DNA from 3 places in the Streptomyces sp. WMMB 714 genome. Region 3 is predicted to be linked to each of the others. Evidence: riboswitches for the same ligand, from Rfam matches in the RefSeq annotation. Region 3 holds a riboswitch; each other region holds the start of a gene.

Region 1 (9,888 bases), on a different contig from region 3:
CGACGACGGCCTGGAACCGGCCCGCCGGCACCCCGACCCCGGAGCGCACCACGGGCCCGCGCCGGAGAGCCCGTCCTCCCCGGCGGCCGCGCCGGACGCCGACCCCGTCGAGTCACGCGACGCGATGCTCATCCGCCGCACCATGCAAGAGGTGGAACCCGTAGCCGACGCGGCGACCGCGTACTTCTACGCCCTGCTGTTCGTCGAGCACCCCGAGCTGCGCGAGCTCTTCCCGGCCTCCATGGACACCCAGCGCGACCGGCTCTTCCGCGCGCTGCTGACCGCCGTGCGCCTCGCCGAGGACCCCGACGTCCTCACCCGCTACCTCTCCGGACTGGGCCGCGGGCACCGCAAGTACGGCACCCGCCCCGAGCACTACCCGGCGGTGGGCGAGTGCCTGCTGGGCGCGCTCGCCCAGTACGCGCCCGGCACCTGGAGCCAGGAGACCGAGGACGCCTGGGTCCGCGCGTACACGCTGATCTCGCAGGTCATGATCGACGCCGCGGCCGAGGACGAGATGCGCGCCCCGGCGTGGTGGAACGCGCAGGTCGTCTCGCACGAGCTGCGCACCTCCGACATCGCGGTGATCACCCTGCGCCCCGACCAGCCGTACCCGTTCCTCGCGGGCCAGTTCACGAGCGTCGAGACGCCCTGGTGGCCGAGGGTCTGGCGGCACTACTCGTTCGCCTCCTCGCCCCGCTCGGACGGCCTGCTCACCTTCCACGTGAAGGCCGTACCGACAGGATGGGTCTCCAACGCGCTCGTCCACCGCGCCCGTCCCGGCGACGTGCTGCGGCTCGGCCCTCCCGCGGGCGGCATGACCGTGGACCACTCCACGGACGACGGTCTGCTGTGTCTCGGCGGCGGCACGGGGATCGCCCCCATCAGGGCGATGGTGGAGGATGTCGTGCAGCAGGGCCGCAGACGGCCCGTCGAGGTCTTCTACGGAGCGCGCAGCGATCACGACCTCTACGACCTGGAGACGATGCTGCGCCTGGAGGAGCGGCACGACTGGCTGTCGGTGCGGCCGGTGGTCGTCAACGGGCCGGGGGCGGGCCGTGCGCACGTCCTGTCCGGTCAACTGCCGGACGCCGTCAGGCAGTACGGCCCCTGGAACTCCTACGTCGGCTACCTGTCGGGCCCGCCCGGCATGATCCGCAGCGGCCTGGACGCCCTCGTCGAGGCGGGTGTGCCGGCCCACCGGATACGGCACGACGCGGTGGCGGAGCTGAACGTCGGGAGCGAGTAGCGGCGTCAGAAGGCAGTGTCCGGAGCACGGCACGCGGGACGTGCGCACACACCGCGCCCGCGGCAGCCAGAACCGCATAGGGCAGGCACGACAGCGACAGCAGGACAGCACGGCGGACTCCGTGCGCAGCAGAGCAGTTGGCAGAGGAAGGGGAAGGGGTCAGCGGCGTGGCAGAGGCTGATGGGGCACATCCTCGGGATGGCCAGAACGCGCGTGCGCAGCACGAGCACGAGAAGTCGGAAGCGCACTGGTTCGAGCGCCGTGACCGCCACGACCGAACGGCCTCCGGAAGCGGCCCGCGCGAGGAGGACGGCGCGGGAGCCCGGCTGAACGGGGACGGTGCGGTCCGCGAGGAACCCGGGCTCTTCGGCGGGCCGTCGCGCCCCGGCAGCGACGGTGAACGCGTGCTGCAGCGCCGGATGGGCACCACCGACCGGGCGGAGCGCTTCTACGACGAGCAGGTGCTGGACCGTCTCAACGAGCGGATGCGCGAGTTCGTGCAGCGCCAGGAGATGTTCTTCCTCGCCACGTCGGACCGCCACGGCGAGTGCGACAGCAGCTTCCGTGCCGGACCGCCCGGATTCCTCCACGTGCTGGACGAACGCACCCTGGTGTACCCGGAGTACCGGGGCAACGGCGTGCACGCCAGCCTCGGGAACATCGAGGAGAACCCGCACCTCGGCATCATGCTGATCGACTTCACCCGCGCCAGGATCGGGCTGCACGTCAACGGCCGCGCCAGCGTGCTCAGCGACGCGGAGATCCGCATGTCGCACCCGGAGCTGCCCGAGGACCCGGTGCCCGGGCGCAAGGCGCAGCTGTGGGTGCGGGTGGAGGTCGAAGAGGCCTACATCCACTGCGCGAAGCACATCCCCCAGCTGCAGCGCGCACCGAAGCGCACGGCCCGCGAGTGGGGGACGGACGACTACAAGCGCAAGGGCGGGGACTTCTTCGGCGCCGCACGCGACGCGCGCGAGCGCGGGGCCGCACACGCAACCTCACGCCAGGGCGCCGGAGCGCGCGAGCGCGTCCCGGCGGCGCGGACCGCGCAGGGGTACGCGGCGTCACGCGGGCAGCAGCAGACGCAGACGCCGCCGTCCCCGTACGACGAACTGCCGGGCTACGGGCGGGAAGAGGCGTACGAGTCCCGGAGCCACGGGGCGCAGGCCCACGAGTCCGGGGCCCGCGAGTCCCACGCGCCGGTGTACGGGGCCGGGTCGTCGGCCGCGGAGCCGGCGGGGGCGGGAAGCGCGTCGCCCGAGGCGGGAAGCGTGCCCGAGCCCGTGTCCCTGGCCGACACCACGGGCACCACGAGTGCTACGGACACCACGGGGACGGCGGCGGCGGACCCCGTCGTGCCCGATGCCGGGACCGGCGCGGCTGCCGTGACCGGTTCCGCATCAGGGAACGCCTCCGACAGCACGGCATCCGCCACGGGGACCGGGACGACGAGCAGCTCGTCCGGTACCGGCCTGCTCGGGAGCGACCGCGAATCGGCCTGGCAGCTTCCCGAGATGCCGCCGCCGCCACGGCTGCTGAACGCGCCCCCGGCCCAGCGCGGCGCCGGTTCCCAGCAGGGCGCCTCGGCGTACCCGGGGAGCTCGGACTGGCCTTCGTCGCTCTCCGCAGGTTTCGCGGCGACCTCGTCCCCGGCGCAGGGCGCGCCGACTGCCGCAGACGGGGCGTCCGGAGCGATCGCCGCACGAGGGGCGGCAGCAGGGGTACGCGGTGCCGATCCGCACGCCTGGCGGCAGGAGGCGGAGGCGGCGCTGGCCGAGGCGCAGCGACGCGGTGCGGTGAGTGGACAGGGCACGTTCCAGGGCTGGTTCGGCTGAGGGCCTGACCCGGCCGGAGGGCCCGCCCCCGGCGGAGGAGCCCCGCGGACTGCGGTCTGACGGCCGGACTGCCCGTCGGCCGTGGGCCGTTCACCCCAGATCGGGTGCCAGAAGCGCCAGGACGCCCTCGATGTTCCGCTCCAGGTAGGAGCGGAGCGCCGGCGGCACGACGTCGACGGAGGTCACGCCTTCGCGGGTGAACGGCACCCGCACGATGTCGTACTCGCCGCTCGGCTCGTCCACTTCGGGCCCGTGCCGGCGGGAGAGGTCCATGGACACCAGCCGGCAGACGAAGAAGTGCTGCACCTTCACGCCGCTCTCGCCGCTCTCCGTGGTGTGGGGCACCGTGTCGACGAAGGCGGGCACCACGTCGGTGACCTTGCCGCCGAGTTCCTCGTCCACCTCGCGGTGCAGCGCCTCGACGACGGTGCGGTCGACCCCCGGTTCGACGCCGCCGCCCGGCGTGATCCAGTACGGCTCCAGCCCGGGCTTGGTGCGTTTGATGAGGACGAGGTGCGGAGCGGCCGGAGCAGGGCCGCCGGCGGAACCGGTGCCGCCGCAGTCGAGCAGGACCGCGCGGGCGGTGCGTTTGACCACGTGACGTTCATGGGCCATGGATGAGGTCTGGCCCGCGGTGGGACGCGTCAAACTCCTCCGCCGGGACGCCCGTCGTACGCCGCGGCCCGCGCGGCGGCGCAGGACCGGCCCCGCCGCGGATGCGGAACGTCGGCCAAAATCTCCTCAGAGCTATATCGATAATGTCGCGACAGTCACTGGACATCGACGCAGAGTCAACTAACCTGGTTTTGAACGGTTCTTCGCGCGTTGAACCGTGGAACCGGGCGGTTCGAGGCATGAGGGGGGAGCCTCGAACCGCCTGTTGCGTGCGGGGCGCGGGTGCCTCGGCGTATGCCTGATGCGGGGCGCAGCGCGCAACCGGCCGTCCGGAGACTTGCGGCAGTGGTCACATGCGTGGCTCCCGTTCAAGAGCCCGTCCCCTGACCGTGGTTGACGCGTCGAAGGCGTACCGCCCCGCTTCCCGGCCACCGCGAGCGCGTCGCCCGAAGGCGTCCACGTGAGTGCGGTGACGCGGTCGGTGCGTCCGTCCAGGGTCCGCACGTGCCGGCTGTGAACCCGGCCGCCCTCCGGTCCGCCCTCCTCCGGGGTCGCCTCCGGGCCGCCCTGCGGCCCTACTTCTCCGGTGTCTTCTCGAACTTGTCGCACTGCCAGTCGCGGAAGTCGCGGTGCTTTTTCCACATGCGGTGCGCGGCCTTGATGTTCCATTCCGGGTCCAGGGCCTTTCGCGGTGTGCCGCCCATCTGCTCGACGCGGGCCTCGTAAAGCTGGAAAACCCCCCAGTTCCGGGTTCCGTTGTTGTTGGAGAGGATGTACAGCGGGTCCAGATTCGACTGGCAGCGGGCTATTGCCACCGCGCGGTCCGGTGCTTCTTCGAATACTTCGCGAATTCGCTTCTCGACGCGCTCCTCGGACCAGCTTCTGAGGTGCGTCCTTTCTTCGTAGAGTGCCCGTTTCGTCGTGTCGTCCACGACTCCGTTCGGCGTTATTCCGGCAAGGACCTGGAATGCGATGACGCGTCTCAGCGTCTCGGGCCCGAACGAGTCGTCCACGGCCAGTTCACCGCCCGCCCGCTTGAGCAGGAGCTGGACCTCCCGTACGCACTTGTCGTTCTGGCGGCCGAGGTTTATCGGCCCGTCGCAGGTGTCCGCGAAGAGCGGGCGGGAGCGCTCGTCCCGTCCGCCGTCGCTCGCGAGGCCGATTCCGACGGCGACCGCGGACACGAGGGTCACGGCGGCCGCCGCGATCAGCGGACGCCGGAACCGGCGCGAGGCAGGGGCATCCGCGGACGGTTCGGACGCGGACGGGGGGCCGGCAACTAAGGCGGCCGGCTGTTCCGCCACCGCCTCCGCCACCGCCTCCGTTGCCGCCTTCTCCGCTGTCTCCGTCTCCGCTGTCTCCGCCGGGGCCGCCGCCGTCACAGCCGCTGCCGTCGTCGCGGGCCTCCGCCCCCCGGGCTTCTTCTCCCCGATCCGCTTCTCGGCCGTCTTCGCCTCGGCCCATCTCGCCGCCCACTCCTGCCTGTCGCCGCCCAGGGCCGCGGCGATGTCCACCGCGTTGACCTGCTTGACGAGCACTTCCTGCTCGATCAGCCGATGAGCGGTGTCGTGGCTGCAGTGCGCGTCGTTGCCGATCTTGCGGAATGAGGGATTCCCGGCGCCGGCCCGCAGCGCCCGGATGTCACGGAAGAAGGCCGCCCGGACCTCGTGCGCGTCCGGTTCGTCATTGTCGTCGACCATCTGCACCCACTTGAACGGAATTGGCCTCTGCGAATCGGAACCTCGCCTGCCACGGGCCGGAACCGGTGTCCGAGGATATCCGAAGTTCTCCGAAAGCGTCCGGACTCCTGGCCTTCCGGTATCCGCGGCTGAGACGGTCCTCTGGCACGGGCACCAGACTTCATCGAATTCCTGGCCGTGGGTCCAGGGGAAAAGGAGTGCATTGTGAAGAGGATTTTCAAGCGGCTCGCCGTCTCCACCGCAGCCGTCGGGGTACTGGCATCGGGAATGGTCGTCGCCGGCACATCGGAGGCCGTGGCCGCGGCGCCCTGCGGACTGAGCTACACGGTGGGCGACGTGCCGGGCGGGCCCCTGAAGGTCGTCTACTACGACATCCGCAACTGCCACAACAAGGCGGTGAAGCGCAAGTTGGATCTCGCGGGTACCACTGACGAGGACTGCCTCACCATTCCCGCCGGACAGACGGTTTCCAGGGAGCGCATCATCGCGGGCTGGGCGGGCGTGCGGGGCATCAAGCCCTGCTGAAGCCCGTCCGACAGCCCCTGGGAATCGAACTGTCGGCGTCGCGCCCGGAGTTCAGAGCGCTGCCGTGACCGTCCTCCCGCAGAACCGGCCGCCCCGTTCGTTCGAGACGGGGCGGCCGGCCTTCCACCCGGGTTCCGTCAGCGCTCGGTCAGGGGCAGATAGACGCGGTTGCCGCCCTCCGCGAACTCACGGGACTTGGCGAGCATGCCTGCCTCGATCTCCTCCTGCCCGAGAGGACCTTCCTCACCGCCGCCGGGGCCGAACCGCTCGTTGATGTCGCGGCTGATCTTCATCGAGCAGAACTTCGGCCCGCACATCGAGCAGAAGTGGGCGACCTTCGCCCCCTCCGCGGGCAGCGTCTCGTCGTGGAACGACCGGGCGGTCTCCGGATCGAGGGCCAGATTGAACTGGTCCTCCCAGCGGAACTCGAAACGCGCGTCGGAGAGAGCGTCGTCCCAGTCCTGGGCGCCGGGGTGGCCCTTTGCGACGTCCGCCGCGTGGGCCGCGATCTTGTACGTGATCACGCCGGTCTTCACGTCGTCCCGGTCGGGCAGACCCAGATGCTCCTTGGGCGTGACGTAGCAGAGCATCGCGGTGCCCCACCAGCCGATCATGGCGGCGCCGATGCCGCTGGTGATGTGGTCGTAGCCAGGGGCCACGTCCGTGGTGAGCGGGCCGAGGGTGTAGAACGGCGCCTCGTCGCAGACCTCTTGCTGGCGGTCGATGTTCTCCTTGATCTTGTGCATGGGCACGTGGCCCGGGCCCTCGACCATGGTCTGCACGTCGTGCCGCCTGGCGATGCGGGTGAGCTCTCCCAGCGTCTCCAACTCGGCCATCTGCGCGGCGTCGTTGGCGTCGGCGACGCAGCCGGGTCGCAGCCCGTCACCGAGGGAGAAGGTGACGTCGTAGGAGCGCAGGATCTCGCACAGCTCGGAGAAGTGCGTGTAGAGGAAGCTCTCCTCGTGGTGCGCCAGGCACCACGCGGCCAGGATCGACCCGCCCCGCGAGACGATCCCGGTCCTGCGGCGTGCCGTCAGCGGGACGTAGCGCAGCAGCACCCCGGCGTGCACCGTCATGTAGTCGACGCCCTGTTCGCACTGCTCGACGACGGTGTCCCTGTAGACGTCCCATGTCAGCTCCTCCGCCTTGCCGTTCACCTTCTCCAGCGCCTGGTAGAGCGGCACCGTGCCGATGGGGACGGGGGAGTTGCGCAGCACCCACTCGCGGGTGGTGTGGATGTTGCGGCCGGTGGACAGATCCATGACCGTGTCGGCGCCCCACCGGGTCGCCCACGTCATCTTCTCCACCTCCTCCTCGATGGAGGAGGTGACGGCCGAGTTGCCGATGTTGGCGTTGACCTTCACGAGGAAGTTCCTGCCGATGACCATCGGCTCGGTCTCCGGATGGTTGACGTTGGCGGGCAGGACGGCACGGCCCGCGGCGATCTCGTCGCGTACGAACTCGGGCGTGCGCTTCTCGCGGATCGCCGCGTACTCCATCTCCGGCGTGACCAGGCCGCGCTTGGCGTAGGCGAGTTGGGAGACGGCCTCCCGGTGGCCGCCGGACCGTGCCCGGCGGGGCCTGCGGGCGCGGCCGGGGAAGACGGCGTCGAGTCCGTCGAGCCCGGCAGATTCGCCTCCGCCGCCGACGCGGCCGCGCGGGACGGCGCCTCCCCGTGGAGTGGTGTGCCTGATTCCGTCGTCCTCGGGCCGCAGTTCACGGCCCGCGTACTCTTCCGTGTCGTCTCGTTCGATGATCCAGTTCTGGCGCAGCGGGGGAAGGCCGCGGCGCACGTCGGTTTCGATGGCGGGATCGGTGTACGGCCCGGACGTGTCGTAGAGCGTGACGTCCTTGCCGTCGGTGAGGTGCACGCGGCGGACCGGGACCCGCAGGTCGGGGCGCGAACCGCTCAAGTAGCCCTTGTGCCAGCCGAGCCCGGTGGGCCCGGACGCGGCGGACGAAGGCGTGTGTGCATCCTGCATGGTCATGCGACCAACTCCCTACGCCGGCATTACCCGGTAACAGGTTCGGCGGTCGGCGCAGCCTTCTCCGTTTCCGCGCGAACGGCTGTACGGAAGTCAGCGCCCTCTCAGCCCCGTGCTCGGAGCTCCCGCGATGTGCAAAGGCGTACTCACGCTAGTGCTATGGCAACAGGACTGACCAGAGCGCCTCCGGTATTGCGATGATCGGGGCGTGACACCGACACCTCCGTTCCGTCCCGGCAGCCCCGCCGGAAACACGGGACACGATGCTGAAGGCCCGGACCGCGGCCCCGCCCGCGCCGGCCTCCGCGACCGCTCCTCCGCGGATGCTCCCGCCCCCGCCCCCGCGAGCGGCCACGCCCACAGCCACGGCCACTCTCACGGCCACGGGCCCCCTGCCCCCGTCTCCCGCCACCTGCGGAAAGTCATCGCGGCGGTGCTCATCCCCTTCGCCGTCGCCGTCGCCGCCGGCCTCGTCTCGCTCTGGCCCGGCGGGGTCCCCGGCCACGACGAGGACACGGGCCTCGGCTTCGACCGGCCCACCCTCGCGGCACGCGTCACGGCGGTGAAGGTCGTCGACTGCAAGGACGTGAACGTCCGGCCGCCCACCGGCCAGCCCGGTCAGCCGCCCGGTGAGTCCGGCGCGCAGGGGCGGGCCGGGAAGGGCGACGCCTGCCGCAAGGCGACCGTCGAGGTCGCCGAAGGCAAGGACAAGGGGGACACCTTCACCGAGGTCGTGCCGCCCGACGCCACCCGCACCTACTCGGCCGGGCAGGACGTGGTGGTGGCGTACGCGGCGAACGCCCCTCGCGAGCTGCGCTACAGCGTCGTCGACGTCGACCGGGACGTCCCGGTCGTGCTGCTGGCGGGCGTGTTCGCGCTCTTCGTCGTACTCGTCGGAAGGATGCGCGGCATGCTCGCGCTGGCCGGTCTGGCCGTGAGCTTCGCAGTGCTGTCGTTCTTCATCCTGCCCGCGATACTGCAGGGTTCGAATCCGCTGGTGGTGGCGGTCGTCGGAGGCAGCGCGATCATGCTGACGACGCTGTACCTCTGCCACGGGTTCTCCGCGCGTACCTCCGTGGCCGTGGTCGGGACGCTGATATCGCTGCTGCTCATCGGCGTGCTCGGCTCGCTCTTCATCGACTGGGCACGGCTCACGGGCAACACCGACGACCAGACCGGCCTCGTCCACGGTCTCTTCCCCGGCATCGGCATCCAGGGTCTGCTGCTCGCGGGCGTACTGATCGGCTCGCTGGGCGTGCTCGACGACGTGACGGTGACGCAGACGTCAGCCGTGTGGGAGCTGAAGCAGGCCGATCCGGGGGCGGGCTGGCGGAAGCTGTACGGCGCGGCCATGCGCATCGGCCGCGATCACATCGCCTCCGTCGTCAACACGCTGGTGCTGGCGTACGCGGGTGCCGCACTGCCGCTGATGCTGCTGTTCTCCATCGCGCACAGCAGCGTCTCCACGGTGGCGACGAGCGAGGTCGTGGCGGAGGAGATCGTCCGCACCCTCGTCGGCTCGATCGGCCTCGTCGCGTCCGTCCCGGTCACGACGCTGCTGGCGGCGCTCGTGGTGTCCGCGGACCGCCGGGGCACCGTCCCGGCAGCGGCCGGGGCGGCGGGCGGCGCCTCCCCGGCGCCCGCGGCCGCTCACGCGGGGCGCGAGGGTGCGCCCGCTCCCGTCACCAGTCGTCGCGGCGGGAGGAGGAGGAAGCCGAAGTGAAGTGCCGCACGACGTAGATGAGGCCGCCGACCAGAGCGGCGAAGATCAGCAGCTTGAAGAGGAGCCCGACGAGGAATCCGACGACGCTGAGGATCAGGCCGCCGAAGACAGCGACGGCGATCAGCGGGATCGCGACCCACTTGACCCACCACGGCAGGCTTCTCATGATCCCCTTGGCGTCCATTGAACCGCTCCCGATGGCCGGCCGGCCCGTGTGCGGACCGGTGAAGTGCGAACTCCGCGGCAGGTCCTGCCG
Region 2 (9,888 bases), on a different contig from region 3:
CGGCGCTTCACCTCGGTCCCGCGGTTCTCACGGAGGGCCTGCGCCGGGGTGCCGGGCAGGCTCTCGTCCTCCGTGAACAGCCACTCCAGCATCTCCTCGTCGCTGAAGCCGTCGTCCTTGAGGAGGGTGATCGTGCCGACGAGGCCCTTCACGATGCGGCCCGCGCCGATGAAGTCGGCGGGGACCTGGAGGGTTCTCCCCTCTCCTCGGCGGACGGCGATCAGCTGGCCTTCCTTGACGAGCTGCCGGGCGCGGGTCACCGGTACGTCCAGCTTCTCCGCGACGTCCGGGAGGGTGAGCCAGGCGGGGACGAGAGCATCGGTTTTCGCATCAATCTCGGTCACGCCTTCCAGCGTGCCATCCCGGTGTGACAGTCACTACTGTGCGGCGGCCACTGCGCGGGCTTCTTCGTCTACTTGACGGCTTTCTTCAGCGGCGTTTCCGCGTCGGCCAGCACGTTTTCGTCGACCTTCAGCCCGCGTTCCATGATCTTTCTGCCCTGGGCGAGGTCGCGCGGGCGGCCCACTGCCAGCAGTGCGGTGAGAGATCCCTCACGCAGCCAGCAGACCGACCAGGCGGCCTCCGTCGGGTCGCCGCGGTAGACGGTCTCGTCCTCCGCCGCATGGTGTCCGGCGTACTGCACGAACCTGCCGAACTGCTCCGACCAGAAGTAGGGGACGGGGTCGTAGACGGACCGCTCCGCCGCACTGTCCGCGAAGCGTTCGGCCGTGATGTTCTCCGCAACCACGCGCGGCCCCTGCAGGGCGTTGTCCCAGTGGTGCACGAGCAACCGCTCGCCGTAGCGGGCGGAGGGGAAGGACGCGCAGTCGCCGACCGCGTAGACGTGCGGGGCGGAGGTCCGCAGCCACTCGTCCGCCCGGACAGCGCCGCGCTCGTCCAGTTCGACGGCGGAGTCGGTGAGCCAGCCGGTGGCGGGCCGTGAGCCGATGCCGACCAGCACGGCGTCGGCGTTCAGCCGCGTACCGTCGGCGAGCTGCACGGCACCGGGTTCGACTGCCCGCACGGCGACGCCTGTGCGCAGCTCCGCACCGCTCTGCGCGTACCAGTCGCGCATGTGCGACGCGACCTCCGCGGGCAGTGCGCCGGGCAGCGGCTGCCCTGCGGCTTCCACGACGGTGACGGCGCAGCCGGCTTCCCGTGCGGCGGTGGCGAACTCGGCGCCGATCCAGCCGGCTCCCACGACCAGGACGGTGCCCCGTGCGGCAAGCACGGGCCGGAGCCGGGCGGCGTCGTCCAGGGTGCGCAGCAGATGAACGCCCTCGACGCCATCGCTGCCGGGCAGTGTGCGCGGTGCGGCGCCGGTGGCGATGACGAGCTGGTCGTAGGGCACCTCGCCGGAGCCCGTCTCCACCAGCTGCTCGGACGTGCGCAGGCCGGTCACACCGCGCCCGAGTTCCAGTTCGACGTCGAGCGCGCCGAAGTCGATGCCGAAGGACGAGCCCTCCGCCTTGCCCAGCAGCACCGCCTTGGACAACGGCGGCCTGTCGTACGGCGGATGCGACTCGTCGCCGATCAGCCTGATCGCGCCGGGCCATCCACGCTCGCGCAGTTGGACGGCCGTCTGCGCTCCCGCCATTCCCGCACCGACGATGACGACCCGCTGGCTGCTCCGACTGTCGCTCACACGGCCAACTCTATTCCGCTGCGCGCACCCGGAGAGACGGCCACCGGGCGTCTGTCCGCACGGGGCAGCCCACAGTTGCGGGACGGCGCAGTACGCTGGCGGAGGTGCCTCCTGCGCGACGAGCAGGAGGCGGCCGAACAGAGACGACATACGCGGGAGTCCGGCGCACCGGGCTGAGAGGGAGGCGGGCGGCCTCCGACCGTACGAACCTGATCCGGGTCATTCCGGCGAAGGGAGACACAGCGTTTCCATGCGCCCCAGCAGCACACCGCAGACCGCCGGTTCCCCGCGTGACTCCGGCGCCGTCGCACGCCCAGAGGCCCGATCCACTGTCCGTGGCGAGGCGCACCCTGGTGGACGTCCCGACGTGGTGGTCGCCGGCGGCGGTCTCATCGGACTCGTCACCGCCTGGCGAGCGGCTCAGCGCGGCCTGGCGGTCGCTGTCGTGGACCCCGCACCGGGCGGCGGCGCCGCGCGTGTGGCGGCGGGCATGCTCGCCGCGGTCACCGAGCTGCATTACGGCGAGGAGGCGCTGCTCGGCCTCAATCTCGCCTCGGCCGCGCGCTATCCGGACTTCACCGCGGAACTCGAGGAGGCGAGCGGGGAGGAGACCGGGTACCGCGCCTGCGGCACCCTGGCCGCCGCCTTCGACGCCGACGACCGCGCCGCCCTGCGGGAACTGCACGCGCTGCAGCAGCGGTGCGGGCTGGAGTCGCAGTGGCTCTCCGGCAGGGAGTGCCGCCGGCTGGAGCCGATGCTCGCTCCGTCGGTGCGGGGCGGGCTGCGCGTGGACGGCGACCACCAGGTGGACCCGCGGCGGCTGGCTGCCGCGCTGCTGACAGCGTGCGAGCGGTCGGGGGTGCGCTTCGTCCGCGCGTCCGCCGCGCACCTGTCCGTCGAGCGCGACCGGGCGACCGGCGTGGTGCTGGAGGACGGCACTGTGGTGCGGGCCGCGCAGACAGTGCTCTCGCTCGGTTCGTACGCGGCGCGGCTGGAGGGGATGCCGCCGGACGTCGTTCCGCCGGTGCGGCCCGTCAAGGGGCAGGTGGTGCGGCTGCGCATGCCGCCGTCCGGTCACGGCCCGTTCCTCTCGCGCACCGTTCGCGCTGTCGTACGCGGCGGCCACGTCTACCTGGTGCCCCGCGCCACCGGCGAGCTGGTGATCGGTGCGACGAGCGAGGAGATGGGCTGGGACACGACCGTCACGGCGGGCGGCGTGTACGAGCTGCTGCGCGACGCCCACGAGCTCGTCCCCGGCCTGACCGAGCTGCCGCTGGAGGAGACCTGTGCCGGGCTGCGGCCCGCGTCGCCCGACAACGCGCCGCTGCTGGGGCCCACCGCACTGCCGGGCCTCCATCTGGCGGCCGGCCACTACCGCAACGGCGTCCTGCTCACGCCGGTCACGGGCGACGCCATGGGCGAGTTGCTCGCCACGGGCGAACTTCCCGAGCTGGTACGGCCGTTCAGTCCCACGAGGTTCACCCGGGAGCAACCGGACCACACACCGGGTTCCGTGCCCGCGCCCACCAGCAGCACGTGACAGGAGCTACCACCATGACGACCTCCGCGTCCCCCTCGGCGACCGTGACCGTGTCGGTGAACGGCGCGTCCCGCGACGTCGCCCGCGGTTGCACCCTCGGCGAGCTGGTCGCCTCGTTCACGGCGGCGCCCTCCGGAGTCGCCGCCGCCGTGAACGAGGCCGTCGTGCCGCGAGGAGAGTGGCCCGTCCGGGAGCTCGTACAGGGCGACCGCGTAGAAGTACTGACAGCCGTCCAGGGAGGCTGACCCGCCATGACAGACACCGCTTCCTTCACCCAGGCCGCGCCGGCCGCCCCCGCGCCCGCCGCACCCCCCGCCGGGGACCCGCTCGTCATAGGCGGCCGCTCGTTCACCTCCCGGCTGATCATGGGGACGGGCGGCGCGCCCAGCCTCGACGTGATGGAGCAGTCCCTGCTGGCGTCGGGCACCGAGCTGACGACGGTCGCGATGCGCCGCCTCGACCCGGGGGTCCAGGGCTCCGTCCTGTCCGTCCTGCAGAGGCACGGCATCCAGGTGCTGCCGAACACCGCGGGCTGCTACACGGCCGGGGACGCGGTCCTCACGGCCCGGCTCGCCCGTGAGGCGCTCGGCACCGACTGGGTCAAGCTCGAAGTGATCGCCGACGAGCGCACCCTGCTGCCCGACCCCGTCGAACTCCTGGACGCCGCCGAGACGTTGGTGGACGACGGTTTCACCGTGCTTCCGTACACCAACGACGACCCCGTGCTGGCCCGGAAGCTGGAGGACGCCGGCTGCGCGGCGGTCATGCCGCTGGGATCGCCGATCGGGTCGGGGCTCGGCATCCGCAATCCGCACAACTTCCAGCTGATCGCGGAGCGTGCCACTGTCCCCGTCGTCCTCGACGCGGGTGCCGGAACGGCGTCGGACGTCGCCTTCGCCATGGAGCTCGGCTGCGCGGCGGTGATGCTGGCCTCGGCGGTGACGCGGGCGCAGGAGCCCGTGGTGATGGCCGAGGCCATGAGGCACGCGGTGGCAGCCGGCCGGCTGGCCCGGCGGGCCGGACGGATCCCGCGCCGCCACTACGCCGAAGCGTCCTCACCCACGGAGGGCGTCGCCGCCTTCGACCCGGAGCGGCCCGCCTTCGGCGGCTGAGACCCGGGCAGACCTGGGGAAGGCCCGGGGAAGACCCGGGGAAGAGGGGCACGGGCGCCCGGGAGTCCCCGCCGTGCGGGAGGACACGGAATTCCATGCGGGATTCGGGACACACTTTCCGTATCTAAAACCCAAAAAGGGCAATACGGACTATTCGTGTCACCGTTCGGCTTCATTGCCCGTTCCGCGGCCCTCCACGGATTTTCGTCCGGTGCACGACTCGTAGACTCGTCCGCGATGGATACGAGCCTTCAGGACCACTCCTCCGGAGCGGCCGGGGAGACACCGCCGGTCGGCCAGGTGCTCGACGGCCGCTACCGCGTCGAGTCACGCGTCGCCGTCGGGGGCATGGCCACGGTCTACCGCGCCGTGGACCTGCGGCTCGACCGCGAGCTGGCCCTGAAGGTCATGCACCCCTCGCTCGCTGCCGACGCCTCCTTCGTGGACCGCTTCATCCGCGAGGCCAAGACCGTGGCCCGCCTCGCGCACCCCAACGTCGTCGGCGTCTACGACCAGGGCACGGACGGCACGTACGTCTACCTGGCCATGGAGTACGTGTCGGGCTGCACGCTCCGCGACGTACTGCGCGAGCGCGGCGCACTGCAGCCGCGCGTCGCCCTCGACATCCTCGAACCGATGCTGGCGGCTCTCGGCGCCGCCCACCACGCCGGCATGGTCCACCGCGACATGAAGCCGGAGAACGTGCTGATCGGCGACGACGGCCGCGTGAAGGTCGCCGACTTCGGTCTCGTGCGGGCAGTCGACAGTCAGACGTCCGTCGGGTCGGACTCCATCCTCGGCACCGTCTCCTACCTCGCCCCCGAGCAGATCGAGCAGGGCACGGCCGACACCCGTACCGACCTCTACGCGTGCGGCGTGATGCTCTACGAGATGCTCACGGGAGCGAAACCGCACGCGGGAGGAACGCCCGCCCAGGTGCTCTACCAGCACCTGCAGGAAGCGATGCCCGTCCCCTCGGCGTCCGTACCGGGACTGGCCCCGGGTCTGGACGCCCTGGTCGCACGGGCCACCGGGCGCGACCCCGACAGCCGCCCGTACGACGCGGGCGCGATGCTCTCCGAGACCCGCGCCATGCGGGCGCTGCTCACGGACGCCGAGCTGGACGCCGTCCCCCCGCAGGCCACGGGCGTCGGGACGGGCCACGCCGGGCCGGAGGAGCGTACGAGCGTGCTCCCCCGCCCCGCGGACCGGTACGGCTCCTACAGCCACGGCAACGACGACGACCTCAACCGCACCGCCCGCTTCGCCGCTCCCCCGCCGGACGACCCGCCCCACGCACACCAGGGCGGCCCCGGCGGACGGCGCGCCGGAGGGCGGGTCTTCCTCGTGACGCTCGCCGTGGTGCTGCTGATGCTGGTGGGAACGGGCGTCTGGTACATCAACTCCGGCCAGTTCACCCGCACTCCCGCCGTGCTGGACAAGACCGAGGCCGAGGCCCGGAAGGTCATGGACGGCTCCGGGCTCGACGTCAGGATCAGCCGCGACTACAGCGAGCGCGTCGACCGCGGGCACGTCATCGACACCAACCCGGATCCGGGCTCCCGCATCCGCAGGACGGGAACCGTCACGCTCGTCGTCTCGCGCGGCCCGGAGATCGTGAAGGTCCCCGACCTGGCCGGTACGCCGCTGGCCGAGGCGAAGAGCAAGCTCAAGCGGGCGGGCCTGGAGCCCGGCGTGGTGAAGCGCGAGTTCAGCGAGGACACCGCGCAGGGGGCCGTCGTCGGCACCCGGCCCGGCAGCGGCTCCGAACTGCGCCCCGGCAGCCCCGTGGCGCTGACCGTCTCCAACGGCACCCCGGTCGACGTGCCGGACGTGGTGGGGGACGACGAGGACAGCGCCCGCGAGGACCTCGAGGAAGAGGGGCTGAAGGTACGGGTCGCCGAGAAGCGCGTGTTCTCCGAGGAGGACGAGGGCGAGGTCGCCCGCCAGTCCCCGTCCGAGGGCAGCGAGGCGGCCGAGGGCGACACCGTCACGATCACGATCTCCAAGGGCCAGGACCTGGTGGAGGTCCCCGACGTGGAGGAGCTGGGCAAGGACAAGGCCCGCCGGAAGCTGCGGGAGGCGGGCTTCGACGTCACCGTGCGCCGCCTCTTCATCGGCGACAAGGTCTTCAACCAGTCCCCCGACGCCGGCGAGGAAGCTCCGCGCGGCTCCCGCGTGACCCTCTGGCTCCGCTGACCGAGCCCCCACGCGGGGAACGGAACGTACGAGCCCGCAGGGGAGGCACGCGCGAGACGCGGAAACGGGCGCGGAGCAGCAGCTTCCCGCCCCGTTCAGGCCCCGGGAGCAGCGGCCGGTTCCCGTCCGGGAGCCGGGAAAACCCCTCTCCGCATGTGACACCGGACATACGGCCCGGATCACGTACGAGGTCCTTTAGTGCCTCCGGAGCGCCCCATCTCGCGCGCGAAGCACGGGAAATGAGCTCCTTCCCCGCCCGGAACTCGTCCGGTGATAACGAGCCGGGATAGTACGTCACACCTTTGTGTTGTCTTTTACGAACCTCTAAGAATTGCCTTCGGTCGCATACGCCGGGGTCCCGAACCCGGCGTACACCGCCTTTCCCGGCCTCTGCGACGCACGCAATGTTGAAAGGTTCGCTCACAATGCCCAGCATTCTCGGCTACGTCCGCAACCCCAAGTTCACGCGTATCTCCGCCGCAGGTATATCGGCCGCCGGTGCGGCAGCTCTCGCGTTCACCGTCATTCCCGGCTCGGCGGACGCAGGCGACAAGTCCCAGTCGGCCGCCAAGAAGGTCACGGCCTCGCAGAATTCATCCAGTCCCGACTCGCCCCGGGACAGGGCCGAGCTGAAGGCCGCCAAGCAGGGCACCCTGGACTCCGACGTCCAGCGCTCGGGCGACGTCGTCGCGGCCCAGAAGGAGGGCGTGGCCAAGCAGAAGGCCGTGGCCTCCGAGCGCGCCGCCGCCGTCAAGGAGCAGGCCGACAAGAAGATCGCCGCCGCCGAGAAGGCGGAGAAGGAGCGCAAGGCCGAGGCGAAGGCCAAGGCCTCACGTGCCGCCAAGCGGGCCGCCGCCAAGCCGACCTACCCGAACAACCTGGACGGGTGGATCCGCGAGGCCATGGCCATCATGAAGAAGCACAACATCCCCGGCTCCTACGAAGGCATCAAGCGGAACATCATCCGCGAGTCCGGCGGCAACCCCAACGCCGTCAACAACTGGGACATCAACGCGCAGAACGGCACCCCGTCGAAGGGTCTGCTGCAGACCATCAAGCCGACCTTCGACGCCTACCACGTCGAGGGCACCTCCACCGACATGACCGACCCGGTGGCGAACATCGTGGCCGCCTGCAACTACGCGGCCGACCGCTACGGTTCGATGGACAACGTCAACTCGGCATACTGAGGGTGTGACGGACAAGCGACAGCGCAATCCCATTGGCGGCCACGTCCCCGTAGCAGGGGGGCTGGCCGCCTCTGGCATTTCCTATGCAGACGACATCGGCGCGGAAGCGGTTCAGGTATTCGTGGCCAACCCGCGCGGCTGGGCGACGACTTCCGGAAAGCCAGAACAGGACGAGAAATTCCGCGACGCGTGCGCCGACCGCGGGATCCCCGCATACGTCCACGCGCCCTATCTCATCAATTTCGGCTCGCACACCCAGGCGACCGCGGACAACTCCGTTTCCTCCCTTCGCCATTCACTGCGCCGCGGCCGGGAAATCGGAGCGCGGGGCGTCGTGGTGCACACGGGCGCGGCCACCGGCGGCCGGTCCCGCGAAACCGCCCTCGCCCAGGTGAAGTTGCTTCTCCGGCCGGTGCTCGACGACCTGACGGACGACGATCCGTGGCTGCTGCTCGAACCGACCGCGGGACAGGGATTCTCCCTCTGCTCCCAAGTCGGCGAGCTGGAACCGTACTTCGAGGCCCTCGGCCGCCATCCGCGGCTCGGTGTCTGCCTCGACACGTGCCACGTCTTCGCCGCCGGCCACGATCTGGCCGCTCCCGGCGGGGTGAAGCGGACGCTCGACGAGCTGGAGGCCGTGACGGGCCCCGGGCGTCTCAAGCTCATCCACGCGAACGACTCCAAGGACGTCGCGGGCGCGCACAAGGACCGGCACGCGAACATCGGCGCGGGCCACATCGGCACGGAGGCGTTCGCCGAGCTGATGGCCCACCCGGCCACCGAGGGCGTGCCTCTCGTCATCGAGACCCCCGGCCGCAAGGAGGGCCATGCGGCGGATGTGGCGCGGCTGAAGGAACTGCGGGAGGGCCGAGGATGACGCGGGAGCACACTCCGGCCCCCTGGGGGACGGCGGCACGGGCGACGCTGCACTGCCTCACCGGGTGCGCGGCCGGCGAGGTCGCCGGCATGGCCATCGGCACCGCGCTGCGCTGGCACGACGTGCCGACCATGGCGACGGCCATCGCTCTCGCCTTCGTCTTCGGCTACAGCCTCACCGTCTTCGCGGTGCTGCGTGCGGGACTCGGGCTGCGGGCCGCCGTCAAGGTGGCCCTGGCCGCGGACACCGTGTCGATCGTGGTCATGGAGGTCACCGACAACACGGTCCTCGCGCTCGTCCCCGGGGCGCTGGACGCCCACTTGGCGGACGGGCTCTTCTGGGCGTCCCTCGCGGCGTCCTTCGCGGTGGCCTTCGCCGTCACGACACCCGTGAACCGCTGGCTGATCGGGCGGGGCAGGGGCCACGCGGTGGTCCACGCCTACCACTGAGAGCCCTGTGCCCGGCCGCCGGTCCGCGCCGGCCGGGCACCCGCACCCGGGTGCCGCTCCCCGGAGGGCGGGCCCGGGCGCCTACAGCTCGGGGCCGTCGCCGGGTTCCTCCTGGTAGGAGTACCGCTGCTCCCGCCAGGGGTCGCCGATGTTGTGGTAGCCGCGCTCCTCCCAGAAGCCGCGGCGGTCGGTGGTCATGTACTCCACGCCGCGCACCCACTTGGGGCCCTTCCAGGCGTAGAGCTGCGGGACCACGAGCCGGAGCGGGAACCCGTGTTCGGCGGTGAGGAGTTCGCCCGCGCGGTGCGTGGCGAAGAGCGTGGTGCGCGCCTCGAAGTCCGCCAGGCGCAGGTTCGAGCTGAAGCCGTACTCCGCCCAGACCATGACGTGGGTGACGTCCTCCGCGGGCGGCGCCAGTTCCAGGACCTCGCGGGCGAGGACACCGCCCCACTCGACGCCGGTCATGCTGAACTTGGTCACGCAGTGCAGGTCGGCGACCACGGTCTCGTACGGCAGCGCCGACAACTGCTCGTGGTCCCAGGAGTGCTTCTCGCCGTCCGCCGTCGCTCCGAAGACCCGGAAGTCCCACTTCTCGGGCCTGAACTTCGGCACGGGGCCGTAGTGCGTGACCGGCCAGCCGCGCTGGAGGCGCTGACCCGGCGGAAGCGGTTGCCGCTCCCCCTCACGACTCTCCGGCTCGCCCATCTCCCCATGGTGACAGACCCTGCCGCAGCCGCTTTCCCGCACCCCGCCCGCGCGGTGTTCGATGCGCTTCCGCATGCCAATTCGGGCGAATTCGGTAAGCCTACTCTTACTGGACCAGTCCGCCGCACGGTGCGAGGATGCGCAGGCGCGCGCATGTCCGTGATCTTTCCG
Region 3 (9,888 bases):
TGCTGGCTCTGCCGCCGGTGGCCGCCGGAGTGGGCGCTGCGCTGGCGACGCGTCCCCGAGTGGCACCGGCGGTCGCCGCAGCCACTGCGCCCGCCGGCACCGGAGGCGCGACGGTGTCCTCCGGGGTCATGGCGGCCGGAGGCGGCAGCGACGCGCTGGCACCGGCCGATGTGATCCCGCAGCGTGACGAACCGGCCTTCCGTACGACTCACGGCCCGCTGCCGGCAGCAGCGACGCTGCCGTGGGGCACGGCGCTGATCGCGGCGGGGCTGGCGATGGAGACCTACGCCAGCCGGTCCCCCAAGCCGCTGCCCCTGTCGAGCGTCCTCTCCAACAGTGTACCGGGTGTGCTGGGCGGCTGGTTGCTGACCGCTGTGGGGCTGATCCTCGCCGGGCCCGGCCTCACGCAGCTCTGCGGATGGCTCCTTTCGGTGGGCCGGCCAGGTGCCGTACGGCTGCTGTCAGGCCGTGTCCTGCAGCGCGAAGCGAGGCGGCTCGGCCGGCCCCTGGGCGTCCTGTGCGCTGTGGCCGCGGGTGCGCTGGCAGCGGGAGAACTGTACGCACGGGCCCCGGAGGACGGAGCGCGCCTCCTCGGCCCGCTCACCATTCTCGGTTCGGCGCTGGTGGTCTTCTGCGTGCTGGCCAGTGCGCTGACTGCCGCAGCCGAAACCCGCGCCTTCCGGTCCTCCGCCAACGCGGCCCTCGTCCGGCTCGGCGCGCCCCGTCGCGTACTGAGGGGAGCGGTCGCACTCCGCCTGTGCTTGCTGGCCGTCGTACTGGGCTCGCTCACCTACGCGGTCGCCCAACTCGCCGCGCTTCCTCTGACGTCGTGAGTGCCGCACAGTCGTGAGGACTGTGAAGCAGGACGGGACCGCCGGTGCGTACCGCGGTCCCGTTCCCATTCCGCCGTACTGATCCGCCTCGGATGCGGAGCGCCTACTCTGACGGGATGCTCGACCACGAGATAGAGAGCCTCGAAGAGTTCGACGACGTCGTCGAAGCCACCGGCTGCCTCAGCGGCTGGCGGGTGCAGTCAGTCGATCTGCGTGAACGTACGAAGGCGCTGCTCCACGCGGAGTCCGACGGTGCCGTCTTCCTCGGCTGCGCGATGTCCGCCGAAGCACTCGTCGGCGTGCAGGAGCGGGGAGGCCTCGTCTTTCCGCCCGTGCCTCAGTTGCCGTTCAACCCCTACCGGGGTCGGCTGTACTCCCCGGAGGAACTGTTCAGCGGGCTGGATGAGGGATATGAGCACACACCGGACGCCCGCTCGTACGCCTGGTTCCAGCGGACGAAGAACGACGGTGACGTCTTCTCCTCGATGCTCCGCGCCGTGCACGACGACGCGGTCTCCGACGCGCTGGACGAACACCTCGTGGGCGCACGGGTCGTCGGCGTCATGGGAGGCCACAAGCTGGCACGCGGCACCGACGCCTACGCGGGCGCAGCGCGCCTGGGCCGTGTCCTCGCGCGCGACGGCCTGACGGTCGCCACCGGCGGCGGCCCCGGCGCCATGGAGGCGGCGAACCTCGGCGCGTACGCAGCGGCCTTCGACGACGGCATGCTGGAGAAGTCGCTGGAGATGCTCTCGGCCGCGCCGTCCTTCGAGGAGTCCGTCGGCACATGGGCACGAGCGGCGTTCGCCGTGCGGGAAGGCTGGCCCGCGGGTGGCACATCGGTCGGCATCCCGACATGGTTCTACGGTCACGAACCGCCCAACGCGTTCGCCCAGCACATCGCGAAGTACTTCGTCAACGCGGTCCGTGAGGACGGGCTACTGGCACGGTCCAACGCGGGCGTGGTCTTCCTCCCGGGCGCGGCGGGCACCGTGCAGGAGATCTTCGACAACGCGACGCCCAACTACTACCAGTCGCGCGGTGCCCCGACGCCGATGGTTCTGGTGAACGAGGAGCACTGGGTCCGCACGCTGCCCTGCTGGCCGCTGCTGCAGTCGCTCGCGCACGGACGGCCGATGGCCTCGCGCATCGCCCTGGTCGACGACGTCGAGGACGTGCCGGCGGCGCTGGCCCGGCTGTCCGGCGGTTCCGCAGAGACGAGTTGACGCACGCGTACCCGGTTCCGGAGTTCCGGCGTTCCGGCTCAGGCGCTGATCCGGACGACTTCCTTTTCGTCGAAGGCGACGCCTATGGACGTCCCCGCCTCCGGTGCCTCCCTCAGCGCGCAGGACGCTTCGAGACGCGGGCCGTGGCGGGGCTGCAGCAGCAGCGTCACCGCTGCCGCATCGCCACCGCGGAAGGTTCGGGCTTCCACCGTGCAGGGCAGCCCGTCCTCCACGGAGGTCGTCCGCAGCCCTGTCGGCCGTACGAGCAGCTTGCACGGGCCCCCCGGGGTGCCTTCCGGCACAGGAATCTTTCCCCAGGGTGTCTCGGCTCTGTCCCCGTGCACCGTCGCGTCGACGATGTTGTCGAACCCGAGGAACCGGGCGACGAACTCCGAGGCAGGCTGCTGCCAGACCTCCAGGGGCGTTCCCGCCTGGGCGATGCACCCCTCGTTCATCACCACCACCCGGTCGGCCAGCACGAACGCCTCGCCCTGGTCGTGGGTGACTGCCAGAACCGTGCTGCCCAAGCGGTCGAAGAGCGCGCGCAGTTCGACGACCAGCCGTTCGCGCAGCACACGGTCGAGCTGGCCCAGCGGCTCGTCCAGCATCAGCAGATCAGGCTGGGGAGCCAGCGCGCGGGCGAGGGCGACGCGCTGCTGTTCACCACCGGACAGTGTGGCGACAGCGCGCTGTTGTGCACCGGGAAGTCCGACCATCTCCAGAAGTCCGGTGACGCGTTCCGCGGTCTCTGATCTTGCGGCGTGCCGCATCCGCAGACCGAACGCGACGTTGCCCTCTACGTCCCGCTGCGGGAACAGCTGATGGTCCTGGAACATCAGGCCGACCCCGCGCTTGTGCGGCGGAGATTGTGTCCGGTCCCGCCCCGCGAGCCATATCCGGCCCGTGTCGGGCTGCTGCAGGCCGGCCACGACGCGCAGCAGCGTGGACTTGCCGCTTCCGCTCGGTCCCAGCACGCACACCGTCTCGTGGTCGTCGACTTCCAGGTCCACGGCGTCCAGCGCTCGCACACCGCCGAAGCTGACGGTCACACCGTCCAGTCGCAGCATCAGAACTCTCCCGAACGGTCGGTGCGGATGCGCTCCAGCACCAGCAGGGTGCACATGCAGACCAGCATCAGAATGGTGCTCATGGCCATCGCCTGCCCGTAGTTGACCTCTCCCGCCCGGCCGAGGAAGCGGGCGACAGCGACCGGGAGCGTGGGGGCGTCCGGCCGGGCGATGAAGACCGTCGCGCCGAACTCGCCCAGCGAAACGGCGAAAGCGAAACCGGCAGCCACCAGTACGGCCCGTCGCACCAGGGGCAGATCGACCTCTCGCCACGCACGGAACGGTGAGGCTCCCAGTACGGCAGCTGCCTCACGCAGCCGCACGTCGACTGCTCGCAGCACCGGCAGCATCGTCCGCACGACGAAGGGGATCCCCACCAGGGACTGCGCCAGCGGAACGATGATCCAGGTCGCCCGCAGGTCCAGGGGCGGTTCGTCGAGAGCGATGAGGAAGCCGAATCCGACAGTGACAGCGGAGGTGCCCAGCGGCAGCATCAGCATGGAGTCGAATCCCCGCACCAGCCGCTCGGTGACTCGGCCTGCCCCGCGCACCGTCAGAGCGGCTGCCGCAAGACCGCCCACGGACAGGGCGATGAGGGTGGCGACAGCCGCATAGGCAAGAGAGTTGCCGATCGCGGCTGCGGGGGCGACCGTGAACGTGCCGCTGCCGGCTGCCGACCCGAGTGCGCGGAAATGCTGCAACCCGTAGCCGTGCGGGCCGTCGAGCGAACGCTCCACCAGGATGCCCAGGGGCACGAGAACCAGCAGCGCGACCACACCCAGCACCGCCACCAGCAGCGCCCACTGGCCGCCGCTCCGCGGACGTTGAGCAGTCTGCGCCGCGGGCACCATGCTCAGCGACGCGCGCCGCTTGCGTACGGTCCTTGCGTGAGCGGCGAGCAGCACGGACACGGCAGCGAACTGCACCAGTGTCAGCACCGCCGCGGTCGGCAGGTCCAGCAGAGCCGCTGTCTGCCTGTAGACCTCGACTTCCAGAGTCGCGAAGCGCGGCCCGCCCAGTACCTGGATCACGCCGAAGGAGGTGAAGGTGAAAAGGAAGACGATCAGTGCCGCCGCCGCGATCGACGGTGCCAGCGCTGGAAGGGTCACGCGCGCCCACGCGGCGAGGCGCCCCGCGCCCAGTACACGGGCAGCCTCTTCCTGCCGTGGATCAAGCTGCGACCACAGGCCGCCCACTGTCCGGACGACGACGGCATAGTTGATGAAGACGTGGGCCAGCAGGATCGCCCACACGCTGGTGTCCAGCCGGACGCCGAACCACTCGTCCAGTGCCCCACCACGCCCCAGAAGAGCGAGGAAAGCCGAACCGACCACCACTGTCGGCAGGACGAACGGAACCGTGACCACAGCGCGCAGCATTTGCTTGCCGGGAAAGTCGAACCGCGCGAAGACGTACGCCCCGGGCAGAGCGATGGCGAGCGTGCAGACAGTGGACGCAGCCGCCTGCCACACGGTGAACCACAGCACGTCCAGCACGTCGGGATCGGTCAGCACCTGTCTGACCCGGCCCAGATGCCACTGTCCGGACGTCCGCAGGCCCCGGCCGACGATCGCGGCCACGGGATAGGCGAACAGCACCCCGAAGAAGACGACCGGCACCACCATCAGACAGAGCGGCAGCGCCCTCCCCAGGCGACGCCGGGCTCTGTTGTCGGCCGCCCGCTCTGCCCCGGCAGTCGCGCTGTCCGGTCGGCCCTCGGACAGCTCTACTTCACGACGAGCGACGTCCACGCCTTGACCCACTGTTCGCGGTTTTCGGCGATCTCCGACGGGTCCATGGCCGCAGCGTCCTCGACCGAAACCCCGTACTTCGTGAACAGCTCCGGCAGGTCGGCGTCTTCACGGACGGGGTTGACGAACATCTGCAGCGGCAAGTCCTCCTGGAAGGTCTTGCTCAGCATGAAATCCAGCAGCGCCTTGCCGCCTTCAGGGTTCTTCGCCCCCTTCAGCAGTCCCGCGAACTCGGTCTGCTGGAAACACGTCTGTTCGGCTATCCCCGTGGGTGCCTGGGCAGGCAACGGCTTCTTGCCGAGGACCTCGACGGGCGGGCTGGAGGCGTAGGAGACGACGAGAGGCCTGTCGCCCTTGCCCTTTCCTCCGTTCGATCCGCTGAAGCGGTCGTTGTACGCCTGCTCCCAGCCGTCGACGACCTCGACGCCGTTGGCCTTCAGCTTCTTCCAGTAGTCCTTCCAGCCTTTCCCGTACTCGTCGACGGTGGCGAGCAGGAAGCCCAGCCCCGGCGAGGAGGTTGCGGCGTTGGAAGTGACCAGCAGGTTCTTGTACTCCGGCTCGGCGAGATCGGCCAGGCTCTCGGGTGGGTCCAGCTTGCGCTTCTCGAAGTAGCTGCGGTCGTAGTTGACGCAGATCTCGCCGGAGTCGACGGGAGTGACCCGGTGCCGACCGCGGTCGAGCTGCAGTTCGCGGGGGACCTTCTCGAGCCCTTCGGCCTCGTAGGGGTTGAAGACGCCCTCGCCGAGCGGCCGGGAGAGCAGGGTGTTGTCGACCCCGAAGAAGACGTCTCCCTGCGGGTTGCCCTTGTTGAGCACCGTCTGGTTGACGGCGGAACCGGCGTCCCCGCCTCTCAGGACCTTCACCCGGTAACCGCTCCGAGAGGTGAACTTCTTCAGCACCGACTTCGAAACCGCGAAGGAGTCGTGCGTGACGAGGGTGACCGTCTTGCTGTCCTCACCACCCGAGTCGGTACTGCTGCATGCGGTCGAAAGCCCCAGGAGGGCGATCACGGCGGTGACGGCGGCAGTTGGGCGCAGGGCGTGCTTGCTCATCGGCTCATCGACTTCCTACCCGGCATGACCCGGGCGAGGTTCGAGGGTCTGCGGCCGCCCGTCTTCGTACGAGCGTCCGCACTCTCAGCGCTGTGTGCGCTCCCCTGTCGGCTGTTGTTGATCCGAGCCCGGCCACAGATTGATGTGCCTGCGACAAGACTCCAGCTTGAAGGCTATCAGCCTGATGCTTACCGGACGCCGGTGCTGGTGACGGTCACCGTCCCAGCAGGCTCGCTGCCGGAGGGACGCGCAGTCGCGTACCTAGCGCTCCGTGGCGGCCAACTGCCCGCACGCACCGTCGATTTCCTGCCCGCGAGTGTCCCGGACAGTCACCGGCACGCCATGCGTCTCCAACGCACGCACGAACGCGGCCTCGTCCTCTGGACGGGACGCCGTCCACTTGGACCCCGGCGTGGGGTTGAGCGGGATGAGATTGACGTGGACGGGCTTGCCCTTGAGCAGCCGACCCAGCAGGTCGGCGCGCCACGCCTGATCGTTGATGTCCTTGATCAGCGCGTACTCGATGGACACCCGGCGAGCCGACCTGGCCGCGTACTCCCAGGCGGCGTCCAGCACCTCCCGGACCTTCCACCTGGTGTTGACGGGCACGAGGGTGTCGCGCAGCTCATCGTCCGGCGCGTGCAGCGAGACGGCGAGACGGCACTTGAAGCCCTCGTCGGCGAAGCGCAGCATCGCTGGGACCAGGCCGACCGTCGAGACGGTGATGCCGCGCTGGGACAGTGCGAGGCCGTCGGGCTCCGGATCGGTCAGCCGCCGGATCGCTCCGACCACGCGCTTGTAGTTGGCCAAGGGCTCGCCCATGCCCATGAAGACGATGTTGGAAAGCCGCGCGGGGCCGCCCGGGACCTCGCCGTCACGCAGAGCCCGTACGCCGTCCACGATCTGGTGCACGATCTCGGCCGTGGACAGGTTGCGGTCCAGCCCCGCCTGCCCGGTCGCACAGAACGGGCAGTTCATGCCACAGCCCGCCTGCGAGCTGATGCACATGGTGACCCGGTCCGGATAGCGCATGAGCACCGACTCGACGAGCGTCCCGTCGCGCAGCTTCCAGAGGGTCTTGCGCGTGGTGTCGTCGTCGCAGCTGATGTGGCGGACGACCTGCATCAGCTCGGGAAGGAGCTCAGTGGACAGCTTCTCGCGAGCCGCGGCGGGAATGTCCGTCCACTCGGAGGGGTCGTGGGCCAGCCGCGAGAAGTAGTGCTGCGAAAGTTGCTTCGCACGGAAGGGCTTCTCGCCCAGCTCGGCGACCGCCGCGCGACGCTCCTCCGGAGCGAGATCGGCGAGATGCCGCGGCGGCCTGGTGGTTCCGCGGGGGGCGACGAAAGTGAGTTCTCCGGGCTTCGGCATAGCCGTATCAGTGTCGCAGACGGGTGACGGTGCCCCTGGCCACAGCGGGGTGCGGACGGTCACCATCGGGCATGATCTGTCAGCGTCGGCCAGAGAAAAACGGCAGGCGAGCCGTCGTCGAAGTCTGGTGAGGTGGCCGAGTGGCGCCCGGGAGTCGCCGCCGACCCTGCGGCTCGCGGCGCCGCTGATCGAACTCAAGACGGGAGTGCCCATGCTCATCAGATCGGCCGAGGCACACGAGGCTGAGCTTCTGACCGGACTGGCGCTCCGCTCGAAGGCGTACTGGGGTTACGACGACGCCTTCGTGGCCGCGTGCAGGGAAGAACTGGCCGTCCGCCCCGACGAGGTGGCAGAGCGGCGCATGATCGTAGCTGAGCACGATGGCGTCGTAGTCGGTTTCGCATCCCTCGACGGGGAACCTCCGAAGGGCGCCGTGGGCATGATGTTCGTCGACCCGGAGTTCATCGGGCGAGGCGTCGGCCGTCTGCTTCTGGAGCGGATTCTCGCCACCGCGCGACAGGCCGGATTCCCGCGTCTGACCATCGACGCGGATCCGAACGCCGAGGCCTTCTACCTTGCGATGGGCGCAGTGCGGGTGGGGACGGCACCGTCGGGTTCGATTCCCGGACGGGTACTGCCCCTGCTGGAGCTCGCTGTCGACGAGCCGGCCGCCACGTGAGCGAACGACCACGCCAACCGCGACGGGACGCGGGAGCGGTCGCGAACGTCAGCCGTTGCCCACGAAGATCACGAAGAGCAGCCAGACGACAGGCGCCGTCGGCAACAGCGAGTCCAGACGGTCCATGATGCCGCCGTGCCCCGGCAGCAGAGTCCCCATGTCCTTGATCCCGAGGTCACGCTTGATCATGGACTCGCCGAGATCACCCAGCGTGGCGCTGACAGCTACCACCAGCCCCAACAGGAGGCCCTGCCACCAACTGCCGTCCTCGATCAGGAACTGCATGCACAGCGCACCCGCAGCCATGGCGAAGGCGATCGCTCCGCCCAGCCCTTCGCGCGTCTTGCCGGGGCTGATGCTGGGGGCGAGTTTGTGCGTACCGAACCGCCATCCCACGGCGTACGCCCCCGTGTCGCTGACGACCGTCAGCAGCAGGAACGTCAGTACGCGCCACGGCCCGTCCTCTGCGGCGAGCATCAGCGCGACGAAGGTAGCGAGGAAGGGCACGTAAAAGGTCGCGAAGACGGCTGCCGTCACGTCCCGCAGATACTCGTGCGGCGACTCCGTCATGCGCCAGACGAGGACGGCGAGGGAGGTGAGGGCCATGGCGATCCATGCGCCCTCCGGGCCCCGTACGTAGCCCGCGATGACCATCGCGGCGCCGCCCACCGCGAGAGGCACCAGAGGAGCCCGGATCTCCTTGCGCTCGGTGAGCCGTGAGGTCAGCTCCCACAGTCCGACGACGACGGCGACGACGATGACGCCGAGGAACACCGGCTTGTAGAAGAACAGCGAGACGAGGATGACGGCGCCCAGGCTGACGCCGACCCCTATGGCGGCGCGCAGGTCGCGGCCGGCGCGCTTCTTGCCCCCCATCGGGGCGGGGCCCGGGTCGGAGGACTCCGAGGCGGGGCGCTGTCCGTACGGATCACTTCTGTCGCCGCCGGCACCGGAGGACGACGCGGACCCGCCGGCTCCGCCAGAGCCGTGGGGGCCGCCTGAGCCGGATCTGCCACGGCCGTGGCCGCTGCCGTGACCACCCGGGTCGGAGACGATGGGCATGGGCCGAGTCTGCGACACACCACCGCTCTCGTGCGCGGAAGCGCTACCCGTGCCGTGCGGAAAGGCTCCTCCCGCAAGACCGCCCGGGACGCTTCCCTGACCGGGTGATCCCCGGAAACCTGCGCGGGGCGGCGGGGCTCCCCAGGATGAGTCGTTCACAGATTGCAGCCTCAGACCTCGGACGGATCACGGACACACCGACGGGTGACGTTCAGACCTCGAGCAGCTCGGCTTCCTTGTGCTTGAGCAGCTCGTCCACCTGGGTCACGTACTTGGCGGTGGTGTCGTCGAGTTCCTTCTCCGCACGGCGGCCTTCGTCCTCACCGACGTCGCCGTCCTTGATGGCCTTGTCGATGGACTCCTTGGCCTTGCGCCGGACGCTGCGGATCGAGATCTTCGCGTCCTCGCCCTTGTTCTTGGCGACCTTGATGTACTCCTTGCGGCGTTCCTCGGTCAGCTCGGGGAACGTCACCCGGATGATATTGCCGTCGTTCGACGGGTTGACGCCCAGGTCGGAGTCCCGGATCGCCTGCTCGATGTTGCGCAGGGAGCTCTTGTCGAACGGTGTGACCACCGCCATCCGCGGCTCTGGCACCGAGAACGACGCGAGCTGGTTGATCGGGGTCATGGTCCCGTAGTACTCGGCCACGATCTTGTTGAACATCGCCGGGTGGGCCCGGCCGGTGCGGATCGCCGCGAAGTCCTCCTTGGCGACCACGACCGCCTTCTCCATCTTCTCCTCGGCCTCGAGGAGGGTCTCTTCGATCACCACGTGCTCCTGATTCGGTGAATGAGCTCTGCGGATAAGCCCTGTGTCCTGCACGGTGTCCGACCGGCAGGCGGTTGTCCA

What was found. A riboswitch is a leader RNA that binds a small molecule or an ion and turns the genes downstream of it on or off. The one in region 3 is predicted to bind thiamine pyrophosphate.
Region 1: another riboswitch for thiamine pyrophosphate. It lies ahead of thiC (phosphomethylpyrimidine synthase ThiC); the one in region 3 lies ahead of H181DRAFT_RS15425 (thiamine ABC transporter substrate-binding protein).
Region 2: another riboswitch for thiamine pyrophosphate. It lies ahead of thiO (glycine oxidase ThiO); the one in region 3 lies ahead of H181DRAFT_RS15425 (thiamine ABC transporter substrate-binding protein).

What each region holds. Positions count from the first base shown of each region.
Region 1 covers NZ_FMHJ01000004.1:57,584-67,471, reverse strand. The annotation lists gene H181DRAFT_RS08040 (globin domain-containing protein) at 1-1,249, shown strand, start outside; partial or broken gene H181DRAFT_RS29830 (pyridoxamine 5'-phosphate oxidase family protein) at 1,669-2,229, shown strand; gene H181DRAFT_RS08030 (NUDIX domain-containing protein) at 3,175-3,699, opposite strand; gene H181DRAFT_RS08025 (peptidoglycan-binding protein) at 4,275-5,399, opposite strand; gene H181DRAFT_RS08020 (hypothetical protein) at 5,604-5,924, shown strand; gene thiC (phosphomethylpyrimidine synthase ThiC) at 6,062-7,912, opposite strand; TPP riboswitch at 7,905-8,048, opposite strand; gene H181DRAFT_RS08010 (YibE/F family protein) at 8,118-9,632, shown strand; gene H181DRAFT_RS08005 (DUF5326 family protein) at 9,592-9,816, opposite strand.
Region 2 covers NZ_FMHJ01000005.1:135,760-145,647, reverse strand. The annotation lists gene H181DRAFT_RS10795 (Rv2175c family DNA-binding protein) at 1-344, opposite strand, end outside; gene H181DRAFT_RS10790 (NAD(P)/FAD-dependent oxidoreductase) at 413-1,597, opposite strand; TPP riboswitch at 1,788-1,898, shown strand; gene thiO (glycine oxidase ThiO) at 1,896-3,185, shown strand; gene thiS (sulfur carrier protein ThiS) at 3,200-3,430, shown strand; gene H181DRAFT_RS10775 (thiazole synthase) at 3,437-4,297, shown strand; gene pknB (Stk1 family PASTA domain-containing Ser/Thr kinase) at 4,535-6,496, shown strand; gene H181DRAFT_RS10765 (transglycosylase SLT domain-containing protein) at 6,922-7,686, shown strand; gene H181DRAFT_RS10760 (deoxyribonuclease IV) at 7,691-8,563, shown strand; gene H181DRAFT_RS10755 (DUF4396 domain-containing protein) at 8,560-9,012, shown strand; gene H181DRAFT_RS10750 (sulfite oxidase-like oxidoreductase) at 9,094-9,717, opposite strand.
Region 3 covers NZ_FMHJ01000007.1:276,897-286,784, reverse strand. The annotation lists gene H181DRAFT_RS15445 (hypothetical protein) at 1-833, shown strand, start outside; gene H181DRAFT_RS15440 (LOG family protein) at 950-2,059, shown strand; gene H181DRAFT_RS15435 (ABC transporter ATP-binding protein) at 2,098-3,126, opposite strand; gene H181DRAFT_RS15430 (ABC transporter permease) at 3,126-4,751, opposite strand; gene H181DRAFT_RS15425 (thiamine ABC transporter substrate-binding protein) at 4,853-5,929, opposite strand; TPP riboswitch at 5,925-6,045, opposite strand; gene rlmN (dual-specificity RNA methyltransferase RlmN) at 6,191-7,297, opposite strand; gene H181DRAFT_RS15415 (GNAT family N-acetyltransferase) at 7,509-7,976, shown strand; gene H181DRAFT_RS15410 (phosphatidate cytidylyltransferase) at 8,025-9,197, opposite strand; gene frr (ribosome recycling factor) at 9,250-9,807, opposite strand.